One region of the Streptomyces similanensis genome, then DNA from elsewhere that is predicted to be linked to it. Evidence: riboswitches for the same ligand, from Rfam matches in the RefSeq annotation. Region 1 holds a riboswitch; each other region holds the start of a gene.
What was found. A riboswitch is a leader RNA that binds a small molecule or an ion and turns the genes downstream of it on or off. The one in region 1 is predicted to bind cyclic di-AMP.
Positions count from the first base shown of each region.

Region 2: another riboswitch for cyclic di-AMP. It lies ahead of ABEB07_RS26360 (C40 family peptidase); the one in region 1 lies ahead of ABEB07_RS32535 (M23 family metallopeptidase).
Region 3: another riboswitch for cyclic di-AMP. It lies ahead of ABEB07_RS36040 (transglycosylase family protein); the one in region 1 lies ahead of ABEB07_RS32535 (M23 family metallopeptidase).
Region 4: another riboswitch for cyclic di-AMP. It lies ahead of ABEB07_RS03555 (M23 family metallopeptidase); the one in region 1 lies ahead of ABEB07_RS32535 (M23 family metallopeptidase).

Region 1 is NZ_BAABKC010000113.1:12,411-18,270, reverse strand. Features, by position in the region: gene trmB (tRNA (guanosine(46)-N7)-methyltransferase TrmB) at 1-730, shown strand, start outside; gene ABEB07_RS32545 (PrsW family intramembrane metalloprotease) at 817-2,283, shown strand; gene ABEB07_RS32540 (aldo/keto reductase) at 2,363-3,307, opposite strand; gene ABEB07_RS32535 (M23 family metallopeptidase) at 3,414-4,505, opposite strand; cyclic di-AMP (ydaO/yuaA leader) riboswitch at 4,517-4,671, opposite strand; tRNA gene ABEB07_RS32530 (tRNA-Met) at 5,018-5,091, opposite strand; gene ABEB07_RS32525 (dihydrofolate reductase family protein) at 5,139-5,860, opposite strand, start outside.
Region 2 is NZ_BAABKC010000084.1:15,295-21,154, forward strand. Features, by position in the region: gene ABEB07_RS26355 (ANTAR domain-containing protein) at 215-574, opposite strand; cyclic di-AMP (ydaO/yuaA leader) riboswitch at 1,527-1,662, shown strand; gene ABEB07_RS26360 (C40 family peptidase) at 1,666-2,139, shown strand; gene ABEB07_RS26365 (ATP-binding protein) at 2,450-2,896, opposite strand; gene ABEB07_RS26370 (helix-turn-helix domain-containing protein) at 3,175-4,035, shown strand; gene ABEB07_RS26375 (DUF397 domain-containing protein) at 4,063-4,293, shown strand; gene ABEB07_RS26380 (8-amino-7-oxononanoate synthase) at 4,357-5,484, opposite strand; gene bioB (biotin synthase BioB) at 5,632-5,860, shown strand, end outside.
Region 3 is NZ_BAABKC010000132.1:78,910-84,769, forward strand. Features, by position in the region: gene ABEB07_RS36020 (SurA N-terminal domain-containing protein) at 1-138, shown strand, start outside; gene ABEB07_RS36025 (nucleoside triphosphate pyrophosphohydrolase) at 179-1,189, shown strand; gene ABEB07_RS36030 (cytochrome P450 family protein) at 1,419-2,726, shown strand; gene ABEB07_RS36035 (transglycosylase family protein) at 2,939-4,093, shown strand; cyclic di-AMP (ydaO/yuaA leader) riboswitch at 4,276-4,442, shown strand; gene ABEB07_RS36040 (transglycosylase family protein) at 4,447-5,205, shown strand; gene eno (phosphopyruvate hydratase) at 5,522-5,860, shown strand, end outside.
Region 4 is NZ_BAABKC010000011.1:54,467-60,326, reverse strand. Features, by position in the region: gene ABEB07_RS03570 (bifunctional acetate--CoA ligase family protein/GNAT family N-acetyltransferase) at 1-950, opposite strand, end outside; gene ABEB07_RS03565 (HPr family phosphocarrier protein) at 1,183-1,464, shown strand; gene ABEB07_RS03560 (GntR family transcriptional regulator) at 1,717-2,376, opposite strand; gene ABEB07_RS03555 (M23 family metallopeptidase) at 2,638-3,396, opposite strand; cyclic di-AMP (ydaO/yuaA leader) riboswitch at 3,409-3,571, opposite strand; gene ABEB07_RS03550 (M16 family metallopeptidase) at 3,793-5,181, opposite strand; gene ABEB07_RS03545 (M16 family metallopeptidase) at 5,178-5,860, opposite strand, start outside.

The DNA of each region.
Region 1 (5,860 bases):
CGACGGCCCCCAGGCCGATCCGGCCGGATCGCACTTCGAGCGGCGGATCCGGAGTTTCCAGCCCCGGCGCAGCCGGGTCACCACCGGGCAGGCGGAGGCGCTCCAGCGGCTGTGGTCCCGGTGGGGGCTGGACATCGACGGACAGCGGGTCCTGGACCTGGCCGAGCTGTTCGGCGACCGCCGCCCCGTCGTGCTGGAGATCGGGTTCGGGATGGGCGAGGCCACCGCGAAGATGGCGGCCGCCGACCCGGACACCGGCATCCTGGCCGTCGACGTCCACACGCCCGGTCAGGGCAACCTGCTGGCCCTCGCCGAACGCACCGGCCTCGGCAACGTCCGGGTCGCCAACGGCGACGCGATCATCCTGCTGCGCGAGATGCTCACCCCGGACTCCCTCGACGGCCTGCGCGTCTACTTCCCCGACCCCTGGCCCAAGAAGCGGCACCACAAGCGGCGGCTGATCCAGCCGGAGTTCCTGACGCTGGCCGCCGCCCGGCTGCGGCCCGGGGCGATCGTGCACTGCGCGACCGACTGGGAGCCGTACGCCGAACAGATGCTCGACGTGCTGACCGCGCACCCCGCCTTCGAGAACACCCGCGCCGACGGCGGCTTCGCCCCCCGCCCCGGCTTCCGCCCCCTGACCCGGTTCGAGGGCCAGGGCCTGGAGAAGGGGCACGTGGTGAACGACCTGCTCTTTCGCCGCGTACCCCACGACGAGCAGCAGCGATAGCACGAGACCGCACAGGACCGCACCGCCCGCGCCCGGACCTCGATACCCCGTCGCGGGCGGTCCCCTCCCTCGTTAGGGTCAATCACGTGGTCACCAGTCCCCCGTACCCGACGCATCCCAGCGGTCCCGCCCCCGTCGGCGGCCCACCGCGGCACGCCCACTGGTGGCAGAAACGGTGGGTGCGGTACGGCGCCCTGGCCGCCCTGCTGGCGCTGTCCGGGCTCGTCATCCTCGCCCTCGTACGGCGGCAGACCGGCACCGAGGGTCTCCTGGTCGGACTGGGCCTGGCCGTGCTGCCGGTGCCGCTGCTGACGGCCGCGTTCCGCTGGCTGGACCGCGTCGACCCGGGACCCTGGCGCAACATGGTGTTCGCGTTCGCGTGGGGCGCCTGCGCCGCGGCGCTCATCGCCATCGTCGCCAACAGCTTCGCGACGAAGTGGATCGCCACGGCGACCGCCGACCCGGCCGGGGCGGACACCCTGGGCGCGACGGTGATAGCCCCGATCGTGGAGGAGTCCGCGAAGGCCGCCGCCGTGCTGCTGGTCTTCCTCTTCCGCAGACGCGACTTCACCGGCATCGTCGACGGGGTGGTGATAGCCGGGGTGACCGCGACCGGCTTCGCGTTCACCGAGAACATCCTCTACCTCGGCACCGCCTTCGGCGCCGACCAGATGACCGGCGGCCGGGGCATCGCCTCCGTCACCGCGGCCACCTTCTTCGTGCGCGTGGTGATGTCGCCCTTCGCGCACCCGCTGTTCACCGTCTTCACCGGCATCGGCTTCGGCATCGCCGCGTCCCTGTCCGCCGAGCGCCACCGGGTGCGCCGCGCCCTGCTGCCGCCGGCCGGACTGCTGCTGGCGATGGGCATGCACGCCTTCTGGAACAGCTCCTCGACCTTCGGCGAGTACGGCTTCTTCGCGGTCTACGGCGCCTTCATGCTGCCCGCCCTCGGGCTGCTGACCTGGCTGGTGGTCTGGACCCGCCAGCGGGAGCTGCGCACGGTGCGCGAGGAGTTGCCCGCGTACGCCGCCGCCGGGTGGCTGACCCCCGCCGAGCCGTTCGCCCTCGGGTCCATGCGGGCCCGCCGGGTGGCCCGCGAGTACGCCGGCCGGCACCTGGGCAAGCCCGCGGCGCGCACCGTCGCCCAGTACGAGGCGTACGCGACCTCGCTGGCGTTCCTGCGCCGCCGCGGCCGCCTCGGCCGGGCCGGCGCCGGCTTCGCCGCCCGCGAGCAGGAGCTGCTGCACGCGATGTGGCGCGGCCGCGAGGTGGCGCGGCCCGCGCTCGACCACGCGGCCCGGATGACCGCGCCGCCGGTGCGGGTGGTCGCCCCGCCGTGGCCGGTCCTCGGCGTGTACGGCCAGTCCCAGCGCTACGGCGCCCCGCACCCCCACCCGCGCCCCCAGGGCCCCGGCCCCGGTGCGCACGGGTACGGGTATCCGCAGAGCGGTCCGGTCGCGCCCGGGGCGGCGCAGGGGTACGGGTCGTACGGCGCCGCCGGCGCGGCTCCGGCGCCGTACCCCGCGTACAACCCCTACCGGACGCAACCCTGATCTGAGCCGGTCGTCCGGATCGGATCGGATCACCCGGATCGGATCGCCCGGGTCGGATCGCCCGGGTCGGATCGTCCGGTCAGGCGGATGCCTGGGTCAGCTTGCCGATCTCGTCGTCCGTCAGCCGCAGTCCGGCGACGGCGAGCAGGGCCGGGAGCTGCTCCACGGTCCGCGCCGAGGCGATCGGGGCGGCCACCGTCGGCTGGGCCGCGAGCCAGGCCAGGGCCACCGTGGCGACCTCGGCGTCATGGGCCCGGGCGACCTCGTCGAGGGCGGTAAGGACCTTCTGGCCGCGCTCGGTCGCCAGGTGCTTGGCGGCGCCCTCGGCCCGTGCGCTGTCCACCGTCGCGCCCGGCCGGTACTTGCCGGTCAGGAAGCCGGAGGCCAGCGCGAAGTACGGCATCGCGGCCAGGCCGGCCCGCTCGGCGAGGTCCCGCAGCTCTCCCTCGTAGGTGTCGCGCGAGACGAGGTTGTAGTGCGGCTGGAGCGCCACGTAGCGGGCCAGGCCCTCGCGCTCGGAGAACTCCAGGGACGCCTTCAGGCGCTCGGCGGAGATGTTGGAGGCGCCGATCTGGCGCACCTTGCCCGCCCTCACCAGCTCGTCCAGGGCGCCGATGATCTCCTCGACGGGCACCTCGGGCTGGTCGAAGTGGGTGTAGTACAGGTCGATGTGGTCGGTGCCGAGCCGCTTGAGGGAGGCGTCGGCGGCGGCCTTGATGTTGGCGGCGGACAGGCCCTTGAAGTCGGGGTGCTGGCTGACCTTGGTGGCGATGACGACGTCGGAGCGGTTGCCGCGCTCCTTGATCCACTCGCCGATGATCGTCTCGGACTCGCCGCCGTGGTTGCCCTCGATCCACGCGGAGTAGGAGTCGGCGGTGTCCACGAAGTTGCCGCCGGCCGCCGCGTAGGCGTCGAGCACGGCGAAGGACCGGTTCCGGTCGGCGGTCCAGCCGAAGACGTTGCCGCCGAGGGCGAGCGGGAAGACCTCGAGGTCGGACTGGCCGAGCTTGCGAAGAGAAGTCATGTACGACATCAACGGCCATGGCAGAGCGGCCCATTCCGTGCCCCGCCGGATCCGGGCGCAAAGATCGCGCAAACAGCGCCCGGCGGAGCGTCCGTGCGGGGCCGTCTCAGGGGTTGAGGCCCTTGCCGTTCAGCCACGCCATCGGGTCGATGCCGGTGGCCTGCCCGCCCGGGTGCACCTCCAGGTGCAGGTGCGGCCCGGTGACGTTGCCGGTGGCGCCGACCCGGCCGATGACCTCGCCGGTGCCGACCTTCTGGCCGGCCGAGACGCTGATCGAGGACTGGTGGCAGAACCACAGCTCGGTGCCGTCGTCGAGGGTGAGGATCGTGCGGTAGCCGTAGGCGCCGGCCCAGCCGGCCTCGGTGACGGTGCCGCTGTGGATGGCCTTGATCAGCGTGCCGGTGGGCGCGGCGAAGTCGAGGCCGGTGTGGTGGCCGGAGGACCACATGGAGCCGGCCTGGCCGAAGGTGGAGGTGATCGTGTAGGACGAGGTCGGCAGCGTGTACTGCTTGGCCAGCTCGGCCAGGCGCGCCTCCTCGGCCTTCTTCCTGGCCTCCTCCTCCGCCCGCTTCTTCGCGGCGGCGGCCTTGGCCTCGGCCTCCTGCTTGGCCTGGGCCGCGTCGGCCTGGGCCTTCTTCACCGCGGCGGCCTCGGTGGCGGCCCGCGCCTTCGCCTCGACCTGGGCCTGCTGCTGCTCGGCCTGGGCCATGATCCGGTTGCGCAGCGCCTCGCCCGCGTCGGCGGTGCCGCGCGCGGCCTGGACCTGCTGGGCCTGCTCAGCCTGCGGGACCTGGGGGGTGGCCTCGACCACGTCGCTGAGCGCGGTCGCCGAGCCCACGGGTGCGGCGGTGTCCTCGGCGGAGTCGTCGAAGAGCGCGCCGACCGCCGGCAGGTGGTCCACGGAGGGCAGGTCGGGCAGCGAGAGGGAGACCGGCGGCTTGCCGGTGTTGGCGCTGGCCATGCCGCCCGCGCCGACGGCGGCGATGACGCCGACGCCGAGGACGGTGGAGCTGCGCGCGAGCCCGCCGCCGCGCTGCTTGGCGACGCGGTGCCGGCCGCGTACGGGGCGGAGGGAGTCCTCGGTGGGGTTCCACTCCTCCCAGGGGCCCTCGTCGGGGCGCCGCTCGCCGTAACCGAAGGACTCGGTGCGCCGGCTCGGCAGGAACGGGGCTTCAGAGGCAGGCCGGTTGGACGCCACGCGGGCGTGCTCCTTTCCTTCCGCGTCGCCTACCGGGTTAGCTGACGGGTTCGGAGCGGGAAGGTCTCCTACGCGCGTCGACCGGCCATGACGGCACGGGTGACGTGCGATTCACCCCAAGGTGGTGGTTCCCCGGTTCCCTCGCGGGATTCGGCGCGTGCGCGCACGGAGCCGCCTCTGGTGACGGCTGGGACGACCGCGCTGCGTTATCGAACGTTAATAGACGTGGGGGTTTGATTCCAAGCCGTGCGGCTTGATCATTAAACCTTTTTGGCCAGGACATACCGCTCACGGGGGACTGAAGGCGGGTGAGTTGACAAAGAATCAGGCCATCCACGGGCTCTCCTCGGCCATCGGCGGTACGCGGCGCGAGGTGATGGTGTGTCAGTTGTTATGCGGAGGGGGTCGGCCCGCTCACGTGTGGTGACGGGGGGCGAGGGTCGAGGGCCACGGTGTCCGGGAAACACTCAGGGCCGGAATCCTGTGATCGGATTCCGGCCCTGAGTCTTCAGTAGCGGGGACAGGATTTGAACCTGCGACCTCTGGGTTATGAGCCCAGCGAGCTACCGAGCTGCTCCACCCCGCGTCGGTGAAACCAGTGTATCCCATGTTCGGGGCTGGTTGCACACGAGTTCACCTGAGCCCCGGATCCAGGTGCCGGTTGGGCTCCCGGGCCGCCGCCTCGTACTCCGGCAGGACGACGACCTCCGCGCCCGCGCCCGCCAGGAGCCCGGCCCCGTCGGCCGCCTCGACGAACGTGTCCGGCTCCCGCCAGGCCGTGACCACCCGCCGCACCCCGGCGTCCAGAATCAGCCGGGCGCACGGCCGCGGCCGGGAGGCGCGTCGGGCGCACGGCTCCAGGCTGCTGTACACCGTGGCCCCGCCGAGCCGCGGATCGGCCGGGTCGATCTTGGCGAGTGCCGCCTCCTCCGCGTGCACGACGGGATCGCCGGCCTCCCGCGAGTGGCCCCGCGCCAACTCGGTGCCGTCGGCGGCGACCACCACCGCGCCCACGCTGAACGCGGTCGCCGAGGGCGGGCACCGCAGCGCCAGCTCGCAGGCGGTCCGCAGCCAGTGCCGGTCGGCGGGGACGGTCCGCCCGCCGGCGCCGGGTGCGGTGGGCTCGTACCGCAGGAGGACCACGTCCCCGACGGCCCGGGTCTCCACCAGCCGCAGCCGCCCGCCCTGGTACGACCCCGGCCCGAACAGCCGGGGCGCGGCCGGGTCGCCCACGAACAGCGGGGCGAGCACGAGCTGCACCTCGTCGGCGAGCTGCCGCTGGAGCAGCTGGGTGTGGATCGTGCCGCCGCCCTCGACCATGAGCCGCCGCACACCGAGCACGTCGTGCAGGTGTG
Region 2 (5,860 bases), on a different contig from region 1:
ACGACGACGGGCGCGGGCCGCTTGGGCGGCGGGGGCGTACGGCGGCGGGCGCGGGGCGTGCGAGGCGGCGGGCGCGGGGGCGTACGGCGGCAGAAGCGGGGCGTGCGGCAGCAGGTGTGAGGCGGCGTACCGACGGCGGGCGCAGGGCCGGCCGGCGGCGGGCTGGGGCGCGTACCGGCGGCGCGCGAGGGCGCGGGCGGCTCGCTCGGGCGGATCAGGACCCTGCGCGGCCTGCGGAGAAGTGCGCGGAGTGGCGGTCGAGCGCCCGCCTCAGCTCCTCCAGCTCGGTGTCGGACAGGGCGCCGCCCTGCGCGAACTTCAGGACGTGCTCGGCGACCGTGCGCACCTTCGTGTTGGTGCGCTGGGAGACCTCCCGCAGGACCCGCCAGGCGTCGTCGGGCGGGATCCGGCCGAAGGCCACCACGGCGCCGATGGCCTGGTCGATGACGGCGTGCGAGGTCAGGGCGCGTTGCAGCTGGTCGATCTCCTCGTGCAGCCGTTCGTGCTCCAGCACCAGGTCGGTGGTGGACAGCAGCTGGAGGGGGTGCCGCCTGGACATCGCGAAGAACACCATTGCAGATCCCCTGGGTCGTCGAGCGGCCGGAGTTCCACCTCCAGCTTGCTCCAGGAGAACGACGCGCACGACCGGAGACCGGCCGGCCGAAGGGTCCCGCCGGGGGCACAGGGCCGGTACGTCCTCGGCGCCGGCGTCTCCGCCCGGGGGCCGACGACCCTCTCGTGGCGGGCCGCGCCGTGGACCGGCCGACCGTCCGCCGGGTCCGCCCGGGGGCCGCCGGGCACATGCGCGGGAACCCGCGGCCGCCGGGCCCGGGACGAGCCGCCGGTGGATCCGCCCGAACCGTCCGTGCCGCCCGCCGGGCCGCCCCCGGAGCCGAGGCCGCCGACGCAGACCGCGCGCCGAGGCGGAGCTGATCGGCCGTTACCTGGCCGCGGTGGGTCCGCTCGCCCGACGCGCTCGCGCCGATGCGCCGGCGGGGCGAGACCGCGCCGCGCACGGCGACCCCGGCGCGGGCGCCGCGCGCGCTCGACGGCGAGTGCCCGACCAGCCGGGTCACCCCGCCCGCGCGGCACGGCAGTTGACGGACGCACAGGCATCCCCGGCTCGACCACACGCGGGCGACGGGGCCGACGCTCCCGGGCGGGAGCCGAAACGGACCAAATGAGGTACCGCCTTTCGGCGTAGATACACACCCTTTTTCGGGGACCTCGCGGTTGCGCAACGCGCCTGCACGGATGGCGGAATGGGGCGTTCCGCCGCTGGTCCGGGCGTCGTGACGGGAGGACACAGTCGTTCGAACGAGCGGATGTCCACCCGAACGGGTGAGTGGTGAGTAACAACACAAATCCATAGTTCCGTTGGGATTTTCGGACATCCGTAGGTGAAGATCCCTGTCTGACGACAAGCCCCCGCCACAGCGGCGGGGCGGTCCGGGCGGACGCCGAGTCCTGCCGCCGCACGGACGACCGGTCGACGGAAGTGGATCGGCAGGAGTGGAGGACCCAAGCACGACGGGTCGCCGGAACGGTCACACCATGGCCGGGTCGAGCAGCCCTTGGGGTGAAGCCGCGACAACGCGGCCGGGCAACTTCGCCAGCCCGAATCCGACAGGTCATCCTTCACAGGCGGCTGACGAAGGGTTGCGCATGACTGCGCTCAATCGTGTCCCGTCGTTCATGGCCCGGGCCGGCACGGCCTCGGCCCTGACCATCGCCGCCGTCGGCGGTTCGATCGTGGTGCCCGGCGGCGCCTCCGACGCCTCGGCCGCGACGTTCGCGGCGAAGGCGCTCCAGATCGCGGCGTCCAAGAAGGGCTCCCCCTACCAGTGGGGCGCCACGGGACCGCGCCGGTTCGACTGCTCGGGACTCACGCTGTACTCGTTCAAGCGGGCGGGCAAGAAGCTGCCCCGCACGGCCGAGCAGCAGTACAACAAGTCCCGCCACATCTCGGCGGGCAGCCGCCGCGCCGGTGACCTGGTGTTCTTCCACTCGGGCTCGTACGTCTACCACGTCGGCATCTACGCCGGCGGGGGCAAGATCTGGCATGCGCCGAAGACCGGTGACGTGGTGCGGCTGCAGAAGATCTGGACGAAGAGCGTGTGGTACGGGCGGGTCAACTGACCCGCCCGAGGGCGGCGCCGGCCATCCGTCGGCGCCCGCGCGCCGACCCGCCGCCGCGGCCACGAGCCGCCGCGGTCGTCGTCGCGGTCGCCGTCGCCGTCGCGGGAATCCGCTGCCGCGGCCGCCCGTGCCGTCACGGTCCCGGGCCGTCGGCCGCCGCCGCACGGCACCCACCGGTGCCCGCCGAGCCGGACCGGCCCTCGTGCGTCCGCCGTCCGCGAGCCGTCGTCCGTGCGCCGGGGAACGCGGGCCGGGCGGCGTGGCCCGGAGCGGGCGCAGGGCGTGGACCGTCGCGCGGCCGCCGTCGCGCTCAGCGCGCCGGCGGCGCTTCCTGCGCGCCGGGCGTCCACGGGAGTTCGATGCAGACCGTCTTGCCGCCCTCGCGGGTGCGGCGCACGCTCAGCCTGCCGCCGCACTCCGCGGCGAGCCACCGGATGATCACCATGCCCCGGCCGTTGTCCTGCTGGACGGCGGCCGGCAGCCGTTTCGGGAACCGGGGATGGCTGTCGGTGACCCCGATGCGCAGCAGCTCGTCCCGTTCGAGGGCGAGGTCGACCGTGAAGGTGGGCGACTGCCCCAGGGTGTGCTGGACGGCGTTGGTGGCGAGTTCGGAGACGATGAGCCGCACGGTGTCCGCGGTCTCGGCCCGGGCCGGCAGGCCCCACTCCACGAGGGTGCCCACCGCGTAGGCGCGGGCGGCGGCCACCGAGGCGGGATCGCTCGGCAGAGTGACGGATGCTTCCAGGAGATCTGCCATGGCGATGTCGTCCCTTTCCCACGGGGCCGTGGTCCGACACGGAGCGGATGGTTCGAGTACGGTCCCGGACTGGTGCTTCGCCGTCAGACTGCCATCACCGCACGGGTCCCGGTGGCGATCCACCGAGATATGCATATATCTGTCGCTCGAAGCGGTGAACTCTGCGACGGCCGACCGTGTGCGACGGCGCGCGCCGAGCCGACCGGGAACCGGTCCCGCCCGGGGCGGCGCGGGTGGCCGCGGTCCGTCGCGGGGCGCCCTGGGGAGTAAGGAGAGCCATGCAGCACGGTCCCGTGGTGCGCCGCCGCAAGCTGGGCGCCGAACTGCGCACGCTGCGCGCCGGCGCGGGTCTCACCAGCGGGCAGGCGGCCCGGCTGGTGGGCTGGCACCAGTCGAAGGTGAGCCGGATCGAGACCGGCACCAGTGGGGTGAAACCGGCCGATGTACGGCTGCTGCTGGACGCCTACGCGGTCCACGACGCGCAGCTGCGCCGGCTGCTGCTGGCGCTGGCGGGCTCCGAGGACGGCGACGGCCGGCACCGCTGGTGGCACGCCTACCGCGGCGTACTGCCGCCCACCTACCGGGACTTCATCAGCCTGGAGTCGCAGGCGACCGCGATGCGCACCCTGGAGACCACGGTCGTGCCCGGGCTGCTCCAGACGGCCGAGTACGCCCGCGCGGTGACCCGGGCCGCCGTGGACGGACTCGACGAGGAGCGTCTGGACGCGCTGGTGGAGGTGCGGCTGGCCCGGCAGCACGTCCTGCGGGCCGACCCGCCGCTGGAGCTGAACGCGGTGCTGGACGAGGCCGTACTGCACCGGGAGGTGGGCGGGCCGGAGGTCATGGCGCGTCAGCTGGAGCGGCTGGTGGAGGCGGCGCGCCTGCCCCAGGTGCGGTTGCAGGTGCTGCCGTTCTCGGCCGGGGCGCACATCGGCGTCACCGGCCCTTTCGTCATCTTCTCTTTTTCTCACACTACTGATCTGGATGTGGTCGTTCTCGACCACTTGACGAGTAGCCTCCACCTCGATCGGAAAGAAGACCTGGAGGCCTATACCGAGGCCTTCGACGCTCTTCGGTTCCACGCCCTGTCGGCCGAGGATTCGTCGGACTTCATCGCCGGGCTGCGCCAGAGCAGGTGAGGGCGCGCGACCGAACAAGGAGGCACCATGTCCGCTCCGCCGCGGCACGTACCTTCCAGCGCCGATCTCCACGCCGTGCGGTGGCTGCGCAGCAGCTACAGCACGGGGGCGAACAACTGTGTGGAGACCGCCCGACCGGCCTCGGGGCCGGGCGCCGGACTGCTCGCCGTGCGCGACTCCAAGGCCCCGGCCGGGGCCGCGCTGCTCTTCTCGCCCGGCAGCTGGGCGGACTTCACGGCCGCGGCGCACCGCTTCTGACCGCACCCCGCCGACGGCGGCGCACGACCGTGCCAGGCCGGCCCATGGTCGTGCCACGCCGGCTCACGGTCGTGTCTCGCCGATCACCCGCACCGCGCGTTCGATCTGCGCACCGGTGAGGTCGGCGCGGGCGGTCAGCCTGAGCCGTGAGATGCCGTCGGGCACGGAGGGCGGGCGGAAGCAGCCCGCCACCAGGCCCGCCGCACGGCAGTCGGCCGCCCACCGCACGGCGCCGTCCGCGGACGGCGCGCGCACCGAGACCACCGCGGCGTCCGGACGCACCGCCTCCAGACCCGCGGCGGTCAGGCGCGCGTGCAGGTCGTCCGCGACCGCGCGCGCCCGGCGGGCGCGCTCCGGCTCGCGGCGCAGCCGCAGCAGCGCGGCCAGCGCCGCGCCCGCGGCGGCCGGGGCGAGGCCGGTGTCGAAGATGAACGTGCGGGCCGCGTTGACCAGATGGTCGATCACCCGGGCGGGTCCGAGCACGACTCCGCCCTGGCTGCCGAGGGACTTGGAGAGCGTGGCCGTCACGACGACGTCGTCGGCCCCGGCCAGGCCCGCCGCGTGCGCGCCGCCGCGGCCGCCGTCGCCGAGGACGCCCAGGCCGTGGGCGTCGTCGACGAGCAGCCCGGCGCCCCGCTCCCGGCAGACCTCGGCGAGGGCGGCCAGCGGGGCGGCGTCGCCGTCGACCGAGAAGACCGTGTCGGAGACCAGGACCGCCGGACCCTCGTGCGTGCCGAGCGCCTTGCGGACGGCCTCGAGGTCCGCGTGGGCGACGACCTGGGTGGTGGCGCGCGCCAGCCGGCAGCCGTCGATGAGCGAGGCGTGGTTGCCCGCGTCGGAGACGAGCAGCGAGCCGTGCGGGGCGAGCGCGGTGACCGCGGCGAGATTGGCCGCGTAGCCGGAGGAGAACACGAGCGCCGCCTCGACGCCGCAGAACCGAGCCAGTTCGCGCTCCAGTTCGGTGTGCAGCTCGGTGGTGCCGGTGACCAGCCGGGAGCCGGTCGCGCCGCCGCCCCAGGTGCGCGCCGCGCGCGCCGCGCCCTCGGTCACCTCGGGATGGCGGGACAGGCCCAGGTAGTCGTTGCTCGCGAGATCGAGCAGGGGCGAGTCGGCGGGCCGGGGACGCAGGGTCCGTACGAGCCCCGCGCGGCGGCGCGCGTCCGCCTGCTCGTCGATCCAGCCGAACGCCATGGTTCCTCCGGGGCTTTTGTAGGCAGTGGACAGACCCTAGCGGCACGACCGGCCGCCCATGGTGTGGCGATACCCACACGTCGATCCGCGTCTGTTGTGCGAAGTCTCCTTGGCCCCGGGCCGTCCGGTAGGCCAGGATCGGCTTTCATGGACCTGCTGAACACGCTGGTGGACAAGGGGCTTCGGCGCGAACTGCCGACCCGCGAGGAAGCTCTGGCCGTGCTGGCCACCTCCGACGAAGACCTGCTCGACGTGGTGGCGGCGGCCGGCCGGGTGCGCCGCCACTGGTTCGGGCGGCGGGTGAAACTCAACTATCTCGTCAACCTCAAGTCCGGCCTGTGCCCCGAGGACTGCTCCTACTGCTCGCAGCGGCTCG
Region 3 (5,860 bases), on a different contig from region 1:
TTCTGGCAGGCCCTGTCCACCGCCTCCGGCGCCCTGCACGTCGACCTCAACCCGCGCTACGGCGCCTGGGACGTCCAGAAGGGCGGCATCGAGGCGAAGTCGCCGTGGCTGCGCGACGTGACGTCGGCGGGCGCGTGAGGCGGGAGGGGTCCCGCACGCACCGGGAGGCGTCGGCGCGGTGGGTTACGTTCGGTGGGTGAACACCACCGACCACACCACCGACCACGGCGCCGAAGCCGCCCCCGGCCGCATCGTCCTGCTCACCACCAGCCACCGGGTCGCCCCCGGGCTGCTGTCCTGGCCCGCCTGGCAGGCGCTGCACGCGGCCGACCTGGTGCTGTGCGCGGACGGCGCGCATCCGCAGCTGCCGTACCTGCGTGAGGCGGGCGTCGCGGTGGCCGAGGCGGCGCCGAGTGCCGAGGAACTGCTCGATGCCTGCGCCGGCGGCCGCACGGTCGTGGTGGTGGCCACCGGCGAGGGCGAACCGGCCCTCACCGACGGCCTCGCCCGCCTCGCCGGCTCCGGCAGGGTGAGCATGCCGGAGCTGGAGCTGCTGCCCGCCTCCTACGACCTGCCCGGCGCCCGCCTGCTCGACCTGGTGCAGGTCATGGACCGCATCCGCGCCGAGTGCCCCTGGTCGTCCCGGCAGACCCACGAGGGCCTGGCCAAGTACGCCATCGAGGAGGCGTACGAGCTGGTCGAGTCGATCGAGGCCGGCGACCGCGGGGAACTGCGCGAGGAGCTGGGGGACGTCCTGCTCCAGGTGGTCTTCCACGCCCGGATCGCCGAGGACGACGACGAGGAGCCGTTCTCCGTCGACGACGTGGCCGGCGGCATCGTCGCCAAGCTGATCCACCGCCATCCGCACGTCTTCGGCGACGCGAGCGCCACGACCCCGGAGGAGGTCAGGGAGCAGTGGCTGCGCATGAAGGCGGTGGAGAAGCAGCGCGCCTCGGTGACCGACGGCGTCCCGCTCGGCCAGCCCGCCCTGGCCCTCGCCGCCAAACTGGCCTTCCGAGCCCGCACGGCCGGCCTGACCGTCCCCCTCCCCGACCGCCAGGACATCGGCTACACCCTCCTCGCCCTGGCCACCGAGGCCGAATCCCAGGGCACCGACCCGGAAGCGGCCCTGAGAGCAGCGGCGAGAACCTACCGAGACGCCATCAAAAAGGCAGAACAGACCCCCTGAGGCCCGTAGGGCCGATAGGGGCGCGGGGCTGTTCCGACATGCGGCTCCGCCGCGCGTGCGCGCCCTGAGGCCCGTAGGGCCGATAGGGGCGCGGGGAACTGCGCGCCCAGCCCCCACCGACCCGCACCGACCAACACACCCATGGGGGGCCAGGGGGCGAAGCCCCCAGGTTCGGGACGGGAAGGGGCGGCGGGGGCGACCTCCCGACCCCCCGGACTAGGGTCACCCCATGCAAGACCAGCCACCCACCCCCGCCCCAGACCTCTTCACCTGGGACTTCGCCACCAACCCCTACCCCGCCTACGCCTGGCTGAGAGACCACGCCCCCACCCACCGCACCCGCCTCCCCAGCGGAGTGGAGGCCTGGCTGGTCACCCGCTACGCCGACGCCAAGCAGGCCCTCGCCGACCCCCGCCTGTCCAAGAACCCCGCGCATCACGACGAACCCGCGCACGCCAAGGGCAAGACCGGCATCCCGGGCGAACGCAAGGCCGCCCTGATGACGCACCTGCTCAACATCGACCCCCCGGACCACACCCGCCTGCGCCGCCTGGTCAGCAAGGCGTTCACCCCCCGCCGCGTGGCCGAGTTCGCCCCCCGCGTCCAGGAACTCGCCGACGACCTCATCGACCGCTTCGCCGAGCGGGGCAGCGCCGACCTCATCCACGAGTTCGCCTTCCCGCTCCCCATCTACGCCATCTGCGACCTGCTCGGCGTCCCCCGCGAGGACCAGGACGACTTCCGCGACTGGGCCGGCATGATGCTGCATCTCCCCGGGGGCGAGCCCCCGGACCCCCAGCGTCACGGCAAGGGCCCCCGCGGCGGAGTCGCCCGCTCGGTCAAGAAGATGCGCGGCTACCTCGCCGACCTCATCCACCGCAAGCGCCTCGCGCTCCCCGCCGACCCCGCCCCCGGCGAGGACCTCATCTCCGGTCTCATCCGCGCCTCCGACCACGGTGAGCACCTCACCGAGAACGAGGCCGCGGCCATGGCCTTCATCCTGCTGTTCGCCGGCTTCGAGACCACCGTCAACCTCATCGGCAACGGCACCTACGCTCTGCTCACCCACCCCGAGCAGCGCGCCCGGCTGCAACGTTCCCTCGCCGCGGGCGAGCACGCCCTGCTGGCGACCGGCGTGGAGGAGCTGCTGCGCTACGACGGCCCGGTGGAGATGGCCACCTGGCGCTTCGCCACCCGCCCGCTCACCCTCGGCGGCCAGGACATCGCGGCCGGCGATCCGGTGCTCGTGGTGCTGGCCGCCGCCGACCGCGACCCGGAGCGGTTCGCCGACCCGGACACCCTGGACCTCGCCCGCCGGGACAACCAGCACCTGGGCTACGGCCACGGCATCCACTACTGCCTGGGCGCCCCGCTCGCCCGCCTGGAGGGACAGACCGCGCTGGCCACCCTCCTCACCCGGCTCCCCGACCTCCGACTGGACGCGGACCCGGAGGAGTTGCGCTGGCGCGGCGGCCTCATCATGCGCGGTCTGCGCACCCTGCCGGTACGGTTCACCGCCACCTCCGCGACTCCTTGACGAACGCAAAGCCGACGCGAGGCCGACGCAAGACCGGCGCGAGGCCGACGCGCGGCCGACCCGAAGCTGACACACGTTCAACTATGTGATCACCACGTGATCTACGCGGCATTAACTTGTGACAAGTGATCGGGAGCGGCTACCTTCACGCATCAGCGCGGCGGCGGTCACCGCCCGCCGCGCCGTCACCGTTGTCGCCGAAAGGTCTCCGCATGCTCTCCGGGAACGGTCGTCACCGTCGCCCCCGCCAGGCTCCGGCCCTCCTCGTCGCCGCCGGGGTCACCGGCTCCGCCATCGCGATCCCGCTCGTCGCCGCCTCCGGCGCGAGCGCGGCCGACGGCACCACCTGGGACAAGGTGGCCCAGTGCGAGACCGGCGGCTCCTGGAGCGCCGACAACGGCAACGGCTACTACGGCGGCCTGCTGCTGACCCAGGACGACTGGGAGCAGTACGGCGGCCTCACCTACGCCGCGAGCGCCGACCAGGCCAGTCGGTCCCAGCAGATAGCCGTGGCCGAGAAGATACTCGCCGACCGGGGCCCCGGCGCCTGGCACACCTGCGGACTGCTCGCCGGGCTCACCAAGAGCACCGGCGCGGCCGACGTCGACACGGGCGTGGGCGGCTCCTCGTCCACCGCCCCGGGCAAGGGCGGCACGGACACCGGCACGTCGTCCGGTTCGTCCGGTTCCTCCAAGTCCTCCGGTTCGTCCGGATCCGAGGACCCGGGCCCGTCCGACTCGTCCCAGGATGCGGCCAACTCCACCGGTTCGTCCGGTTCTTCGGCCGACGACACCGACGCGACGGGCGATGCGCCCGGTAAGTCCGGTACGTCCCACTCGGCGAACGGACCGGCCGACTCCGGCACGAAGCACACCGATACGCCTTCTTCCCCCTCTTCTTCCTCTTCCATCCCGAAGAAGGACGACGCGGCCGATTCCGGCACGTCCCACCCCTCCGGCGCGCCCGACGCGACGCCCTCGACGGGCACGGGGACCGGCGGCTACGGAGACGCGGCCTACCCGGCCGATCCCCGCCAAGTCGTGGGCTCCTCGGCCCTCGTGGACACCGGGGCGCTGAGTGGCGGCCGGCACCGCGGCGGCAGCGCCGCCGAGAACCCGGCCGACGGCTCCGCCGCCGCGACGGCCGGCCGGCACGCCTCCCGGGCCGACGGCCTCACCACCGACACGGCCGGCGGCTCCTACACGGTCCGCTCCGGCGACTCCCTCGCCTCCATCGCCGACTCCCTTGACGTGGACGGCGGATGGCACGCGCTGTACACCGCGAACAAGGGCGCCATCGGTTCCGACCCCGACCGCATCGCCGCCGGTCAGAGCCTGGATGTCCCCGCCGAAAACGCCGCAAAGTAGGGGCAGTTCACGTCACGCTTCGCACCGAATGTCCCTTTCGGGGAAAGTGTGGGATGAGTCTCAGAAGCCCTGATCGTCTTTGAAATTCCGTCGATCGCGTGTCTACGGTCATGACCGCTCGTCACCGCGAGCCCCGGCTGCCGCAACGCCGAATCCTGCCAGCGGCCGTACGGGAACAGTCGTCGCGTCATGCGCCGCAGGCAGGAGCGGGGGACCCAAGGTAAGTGCCGCGCCGGGCAGTCGAACCGGAGCGGCTGGGGGTGAAGCCGTGCCTCCCCAAAGGCACGGCCGGGCAACTCAACCGGCCCGAACCCGACAGCTCACCTCGCAGGCGTCGGTGAGGGGATCCATCCATGCTGTTTTCCAGCAAGGGCAAGCACCGTCGTCCCTCCAAGGCCACCCGTGCCATCGCGCTCGCCGGAGTCACCGGCGCCGCCGTGGCCGCCCCGCTGATGGCCGCGGGCAACGCCTCCGCCGCCACCACCTCCGAGTGGGACGCGGTCGCCCAGTGCGAGTCCGGCGGCAACTGGTCGATCAACACCGGCAACGGCTTCTACGGCGGCCTGCAGTTCACCAACTCCACCTGGGCCGCGTTCGGCGGTACCGCCTACGCCTCGCGCGCCGACCTGGCGAGCAAGTCGGCCCAGATCGCCGTGGCCGAGAAGGTCCTCGCGGGCCAGGGCAAGGGCGCCTGGCCGGTCTGCGGCAAGGGCCTGTCCGGCGCCTCGTCCTCCTCCGGCGGCGGCAGCGGCTCGTCCTCGTCCTCCTCCTCTTCTTCGTCCTCCTCCTCGTCGTCTTCTTCTTCGTCGTCGAGTTCTTCTTCCTCGTCGAGCAGCAGCTCCAAGAGCAGCACCTCGACCCGCTCCACCGAGGAGCAGAGCGCCAACCGCTCGCTGACGCGCCCGGCCCCGAAGAAGACCGTCACCACCCCGACCGGCAAGAAGGTCAAGAAGGGCGACGGCGAGTACAAGGTGGTCGCCGGCGACACCCTCAGCTCCATCGCCACCGCGCACCACGTCCAGGGCGGCTGGGAGAAGCTGTTCCAGCTCAACAAGGACATCGTCGAGGACGCCAACCTCATCTACCCGGGCCAGCAGCTGCACCTGAAGTGACAGCGGGCGGCCAGGCCCGCCACCGGCCCCGCCCAGGCGTGAGCGCCACCATGGCGCTCACGTGGGGCCGACACCCCCCGTCCCCACGGGCTCCCCGCCCCGGTGCGTTCTCCCCCGTACGCACCGGGGCGGGGCTTTTTCACCTTCTGTTCCCGGCCCCGTCACCGGCCCCTTTGTTCCGTGCTGGAACAATGTGTACCGTCACCCTGTCCACGGGACGGTCGGTCAGCCGGTCGGCGTCCCGGGACGGTTAGGCTCTAGCCGCAAGGCACACCTGCCCCGCACTTCAAGCGTCACATCCACGAAGGAGATGCTCGTGCCGTCCATCGACGTCGTCGTAGCCCGGGAAATCCTGGACTCCCGAGGCAACCCCACGGTCGAGGTCGAGGTCGGCCTCGACGACGGCAGCACGGGTCGTGCCGCCGTCCCGTCCGGCGCCTCCACCGGCGCCTTCGAGGCCATCGAGCTGCGCGACGGTGACCCGAGCCGCTACCAGGGCAAGGGCGTCGAGAAGGCCGTCCTCGCCGTGATCGAGCAGATCGGCCCGGAGCTGGTCGGCTACGACGCCACCGAGCAGCGCCTGATCGACCAGGCCATGTTCGACCTGGACGCCACCGACAACAAGGGCTCGCTGGGCGCCAACGCCATCCTCGGC
Region 4 (5,860 bases), on a different contig from region 1:
CGTCCCTCGGGGCCGCTCTCCGCGTACCCGGCGGAGATCACGACGAGGCCCTGCACGCCGTGCTCGCCGCACTCGGTGACGACCCGCGGGACGTGCTCGGCGGGGACGGCGACCACGGCGAGGTCGACCGGCCCGTCGATCTCGCGCACCGACCGGTGGGCGGGCACCCCGTCGATCTCGGTCCGGTCCGCCTCGAAGGCCCGGTTGACGGCGTGCAGCCGGCCGGTGAAGCCGCCGTCGCGGATGTGGTCGAGGATGCTGCGCCCCACGCCCCGGTGCGCGCGGCCCACCCCGACGACCGCGACCGAGCCGGGCCCGAGCAGGCGGCGCACCGAGCGGGCCTCGGCGCGCTGTTCCCGCGCGCGCTGCACGGCCAGCGAGCGGTCGGTGGGTTCGAGGTCGAACTCCAGGCGGACGACGCCGTCCTCGAAGCTGCGCTTCTGGGTGTACCCGGCGTCCGTGAACACCTTGATCATCTTGGTGTTGGCGGGCAGCACCTCGGCGGCGAAGCGGCGGATGCCGCGCTCCCTGGCGACGGCCGCGATGTGTTCGAGCAGCGCGGAGGCCACTCCGCGGCCCTGGTGGGCGTCCTGGACCAGGAAGGCGACCTCGGCCTCGTCGGAGGCGTCCGAGGCGGCGGGCAGCCCGGTGGCTCCGATGCGGTCGTAGCGGACGGTGGCGATGAACTCGCCGCCGATCGTGGCCGCGAGCCCCACCCGGTCCACGAAGTCGTGGTGGGTGAAGCGGTGGACGTCCTTCGCGGACAGGCGCGGGTAAGGCGCGAAGAAGCGGTAGTACTTGGACTCGTCCGACACCTGTTCGTAGAAGCTGACCAGCCGGTCGGCGTCCTCGGCGGTGATGGGCCGGATCCGCGCGGTGCCGCCGTCGCGCAGCACCACGTCGGCCTCCCAGTGGGCTGGATACTCGTGCCGGTCCGACGCGGTCTGCATGGGCCCCAGAGTACGGCTAGCCTCCGACGGCGGCGCGAGGCAGTCTGTGGGGAACACACCGGAGGAACCCGCCCGGACCCGGCGGAGAACACCGGGGTCGCGGGGACTTAGCGGACGCCGGGGCGCCGCGGTCCGTCGCGGTTCCCGGGGCGGCGGCCGGGCCGCTCGGGGCGGTGCCTCAGGTGTGGGAAACTGGTCTAGACAACTTGGTACACCTGAAGGGCAGCATCACATGGCTGAGCGCCGCGTCAACGTCGGCTGGGCCGAGGGCCTCCACGCCCGCCCCGCCTCCATCTTCGTCCGGGCCGCCACGGCCTCCGGCGTCCCCGTGACGATCGCCAAGGCCGACGGCGCGCCCGTCAACGCGGCCTCCATGCTGGCCGTCCTCGGCCTCGGGGCGCAGGGCGGCGAGGAGGTCGTCCTGGCCTCCGACGCCGAGGGCGCGGACGCCGCGCTCGACCGCCTGGCCAAGCTGGTCGCCGAGGGGCTCGAGGAGCTTCCCGAGACCGTCTGATCCACCGGGTCCGGCGGCTCGCCCCCGGACCGGACGCCGAAGCCGCGCCGCCCTTTTCCGGACGGGGCGGCTTCGGCTTTTCCGTTCGGCGCGACGGCCCCGGCCCGCGCGTCTCCGGCGGGCCGACTCGTATTTCTCGGGGCAGCCTTCGGGAAGCGTCCACACCGCACCCGTACATGAATTCAGGGACACCGAAAAAGGCGGCACGAATTCTCCACCGCCGGATATCCCTCTTTGTATACGGGCACCGTGTTAATGCCACGCGCCCGACATGTTGACGGGATGTTGCGAAGTCCTCACGCGGCAGCCGGCGGCCGTCCGCTCGGTGTGCGCGGCGGTCAGCGCACGCGCGCGCTCGCCGTCGCGGCGCGCCACGGCGTCCACGATGGCGCCGTGCTCGGCCCAGGCGGCGACCGGGTCGGCCGGGGTCTCCACCACGTACATCCAGGCGATCTTGTGCCGCAGCTGGGTCAGCGTGGCGGTGAGCGCGGGACTGCCGCAGGCCTGCGCCAGCGTCTCGTGGAACCAGCCCCCCAGGGCGCGCAGTTCCTCGCCCAGGCCGCTCGCGGCCCGCTCCTGGCCCAGTCTGACCAGGCCGCGCAGCACCCTGAGGTGGGCCTGGGTGTGCCGCTCGGCGGCCCGGGCGGCGCACAGCGGCTCCAGCAGCCGGTGCATCTCCAGCAGGTCGGCGGCCTCCTGCCCGGTCGGCTCCGCCACGCACGCGCCCGCGTGCCGGCGCGTCACCACGAAGCCCTCGGCCTCCAGGGTGCGCAGCGCCTCGCGCACCGGAACGCGGGAGACGCCGTAGCGGCGGGCGAGGACTTCCTCGGTGAGCCGGCTGCCGCGCTCATGGACACCGGCGACGATGTCGTCCCGGATCGCCGTGCACACCGAGTGCGCCGGAACACGCATTCCCGACCTCCGCCCGAATCCCGCTGAAATCACCGTGCCGCTTCGGCGACGGACGCTTGTTCCCGTGACTCTATTGCAATGCGCCGGGATTTCCGACGGACGGCCGAGGTCCATGGGTAATTTTTGGACAGCAAAATACCCGTGGCTGTCGAAAACACCGAAAACCCCGGCGCGGGGCCGGGGTTCTCGCGGGGTGCCGCGGACCGTGGACGGTCCTCGGGAGGGCTTCGGCGCGCTCGCGCCGTCGCCGTGCGGGGTCGGTCAGACGTTCACGCCGTGGTGGCGCAGGTAGGCCACCGGGTCGACGTCGGAGCCGTAGTCCGGGGAGGTGCGGGCCTCGAAGTGGAGGTGCGGTCCGGTGACGTTGCCGGTCGCGCCGGACACGCCGATCTGCTGACCAGCGGTGACCTGCTGGCCGACCGTGACGCCTATGGACGACAGGTGGCCGTACTGCGTGTACATGCCGTCGGCCATCCGGATCACGATCTGGTTGCCGTACGCCCCGCCCCAGCCGGTCTCCACGACCGTGCCGACGCCGACCGCGTGCACGGTGGTGCCGGTCATGGCGTGGAAGTCGATGCCCGTGTGCGAGCCGGAGGACCACAGGGAGCCGCCGGTCTTGTAGCCGGTGGAGACGTAGGAGCCGGAGATCGGCGGCACGAAGGCGTTCAGGCGCTCGCGCTCGGCCTCGCGGGCGGCCCGCTCCTTGGCCTCGCGCTCCTTCTTCGCCAGCGCCGCGGCCTTCACGCGCGCGGCCTGCTCGGCCAGCTTCTGCTCGGCGGCGTGCTGCTGGGCGACGGCCTGGGCGTCGATCTTCGCGGCGACGGTGTCACCGATGCTGATGACCGGGGTGAGGCCGGTGTCCTCGGGGGCCGGGGTCTCGGCGGCGAGCGCCGGGGCGGCGGCCAGGGTGCTGAGCACGCCGGTGGTGGTGAGGGCCGCTACGCCCGCCGCTCGGGCGGTGGTGCGGTGCATCCGGCTGGGCCGGCGGTGCTTCCCGGTGGCGCGGGTGAACGCCATGCAGACGTGGGTCCTTTCCTTCCCTCTCGCCTACCGGGTTAGCTGACGGGTTCGGAGCAGGAAGGTCTCCTACGGGCCCCCTCGCTGGCGCGCGGGCGTCCGATTCACCCCAGGGACTGAGTGGGTCCCCGGCTCCCCTGGCTCGCGCCGTACGGGGACTCGGCGATGGCTGTCCGGTGCCGCGGGTGCGGCGCACTGCCGACGAACAGCCGGACCGACGCTAGACGGGGCCGCTTTCAATTCCCAAACGGATCCGCTGTTTTGTAGCGCAGACCACAGGTCAGACGGGCAGCCTCTCCCGCAATTCGGACATGACGGGGCCCTGGTGACGCTTCGGTCACCAGGGCCCCACGCGCGCGTGCGCGCCGTTGCCGCCCGCGCGGGCGGCGGATGCCGCTACTCGGCTGGGACGACGGTGACCTGACCGATGCCCAGGGCCTCGACGGGCTCCTTGATCTGCGCCGCGTCACCGACGAGGACGGTCACCAGGCGGTCCACCGGGAAGGCGTTGACGACGGCCGCGGTGGCCTCCACCGTGCCGGTGGCGGCGAGCTGCTGATAGAGCGTCGCCTGGTAGTCGTCGGGCAGGTGCTGCTCCACCTGGTCGGCCAGGGTGCTCGCCACGGCGGCGGCCGTCTCGTACTTCAGCGGCGCCACGCCGACGAGGTTCTGCACGGCGACGTCCCGCTCGGCGTCGGTGAGGCCGCCGGCGGCGAGCTTGCGCAGCACCGTGAACAGGTCGTCAAGGGCCGGTCCGGTGTTCGGCGTGTCGACCGAGCCGCTGATGGCGAGCATCGCGGCGCCCGAGCCGTCGGGCGCCGAGCGCAGCACCTGGCCGAAGGAGCGCACGCCGTAGGTGTAGCCCTTCTCCTCGCGCAGGACGCGGTCCAGGCGGGAGGTGAGGGTGCCGCCCAGGCAGTAGGTGCCGAGCACCTGCGCGGGCCACACCCGGTCGTGCCGGTCGGGTCCGATACGGCCGATGAGCAGCTGCGTCTGGACGGCGCCCGGGCGGTCCACGATGATCACGCGGCCGGTGTCGTCGGCGGTGACCGGCGGAACGGGCCGCGGCTTGGCCGGCGAGCCGGTCCATGCGCCGAGGGTCTCGCCGAGCAGCTCGTCGAGGTCGATGCCGGTGAGGTCGCCGACGACCACCGCGGTGGCCGTGGCGGGCCGCACGTGCCGGTCGTAGAAGGCGCGGACGGCCGCCGCGTCGACGGCGCGGACGGTGTCCTCGGTGCCCTGGCGCGGGCGCGAGACGCGCGCGGTGGCCGGGAACAGCTCCTTGGAGAGTTCCTTGGCGGCGCGGCGGGAGGGGTTGGCCAGCTCGTGCGGGATCTCGTCGAGCCGGTTGCCCACCAGCCGCTCCACCTCGGAGTCGGCGAACGCGGGCGCCCTGAGGGCGTCGGCGAGCAGGCCGAGCCCCTTGGCCAGGCGGGAGGCGGGGACCTCCAGGCTGAGCCGGACGCCGGGGTGGTCGGCGTGCGCGTCGAGGGTCGCGCCGGCGCGCTCCAGCTCGGCGGCGAACTCCTCGGCGGAGTGCTTGTCGGTGCCCTCGGAGAACGCCCGCGCCATGATCGTGGCGACGCCGTCCAGGCCGTCCGGCTCGGCGTCCAGGGGTGCGTCGAGCAGGACCTCGACGGCGACGACCTGCTGGCCGGGGCGGTGGCAGCGCAGCACGGTGAGGCCGTTGTCCAGGGCGCCGCGCTCCGGCGCCGGGAACGCCCACGGCCTGGCCTCGCCGGCCTGCGGCTGGGGGTGGAAGTCCATGGTGGCCAGCTCGGTCACTTCGCCGTCTCCTCGGTCTCGTCGGTGGCCGCGGCGTCCGCGTCCTGGGCGTGGTCCGCGGCGGGCGTGGGCTCGTAGACGAGCACCGCGCGGTTGTCGGGGCGCAGGCGGGCCTTGGCGACCTCCTGGACCTCCTCGGGCGTCACCTCCAGGACCCGCTGGACGGCGGTCAGGGCGAGCTGCGGGTCGCCGAACAGGACGGCGAAGCGGCACAGTTCGTCGGCGCGGCCGGCGACCGTGCCGAGCCGGTCCAGCCACTCGCGCTCCAGCTGGGCCTGCGCCCGCTCCATCTCCTCGGCGGTGGGGCCCTCCTCGGCGAACCGGGCCAGTTCCTCGTCGATGGCGGCCTCGATGACCGGCACCTCCACGTCGCCGGACGCCTTGACGTCCAGCCAGCCCAGGGAGGGCGCGCCGGCCAGCCGCAGCAGGCCGAAGCCGGCCGCGACGGCGGTGCGGTCGCGGCGCACCAGGCGGTTGTAGAGCCGGGAGGACTCGCCGCCGCCGAGGACGGTCAGGGCGAGGTCGGCCGCGTCGCCGGCGCGCGTGCCGTCCTCCGGCAGCCGGTAGGCGGCCATCAGGGCGCGGGCCGGGACCTCCTCCTCGACGACCTCGCGCAGCTGCTCGCCGATGACGTCGGGCAGGGCGCCGTCGCGCGGCTCGGGCTTGCCGTCGTGGGCCT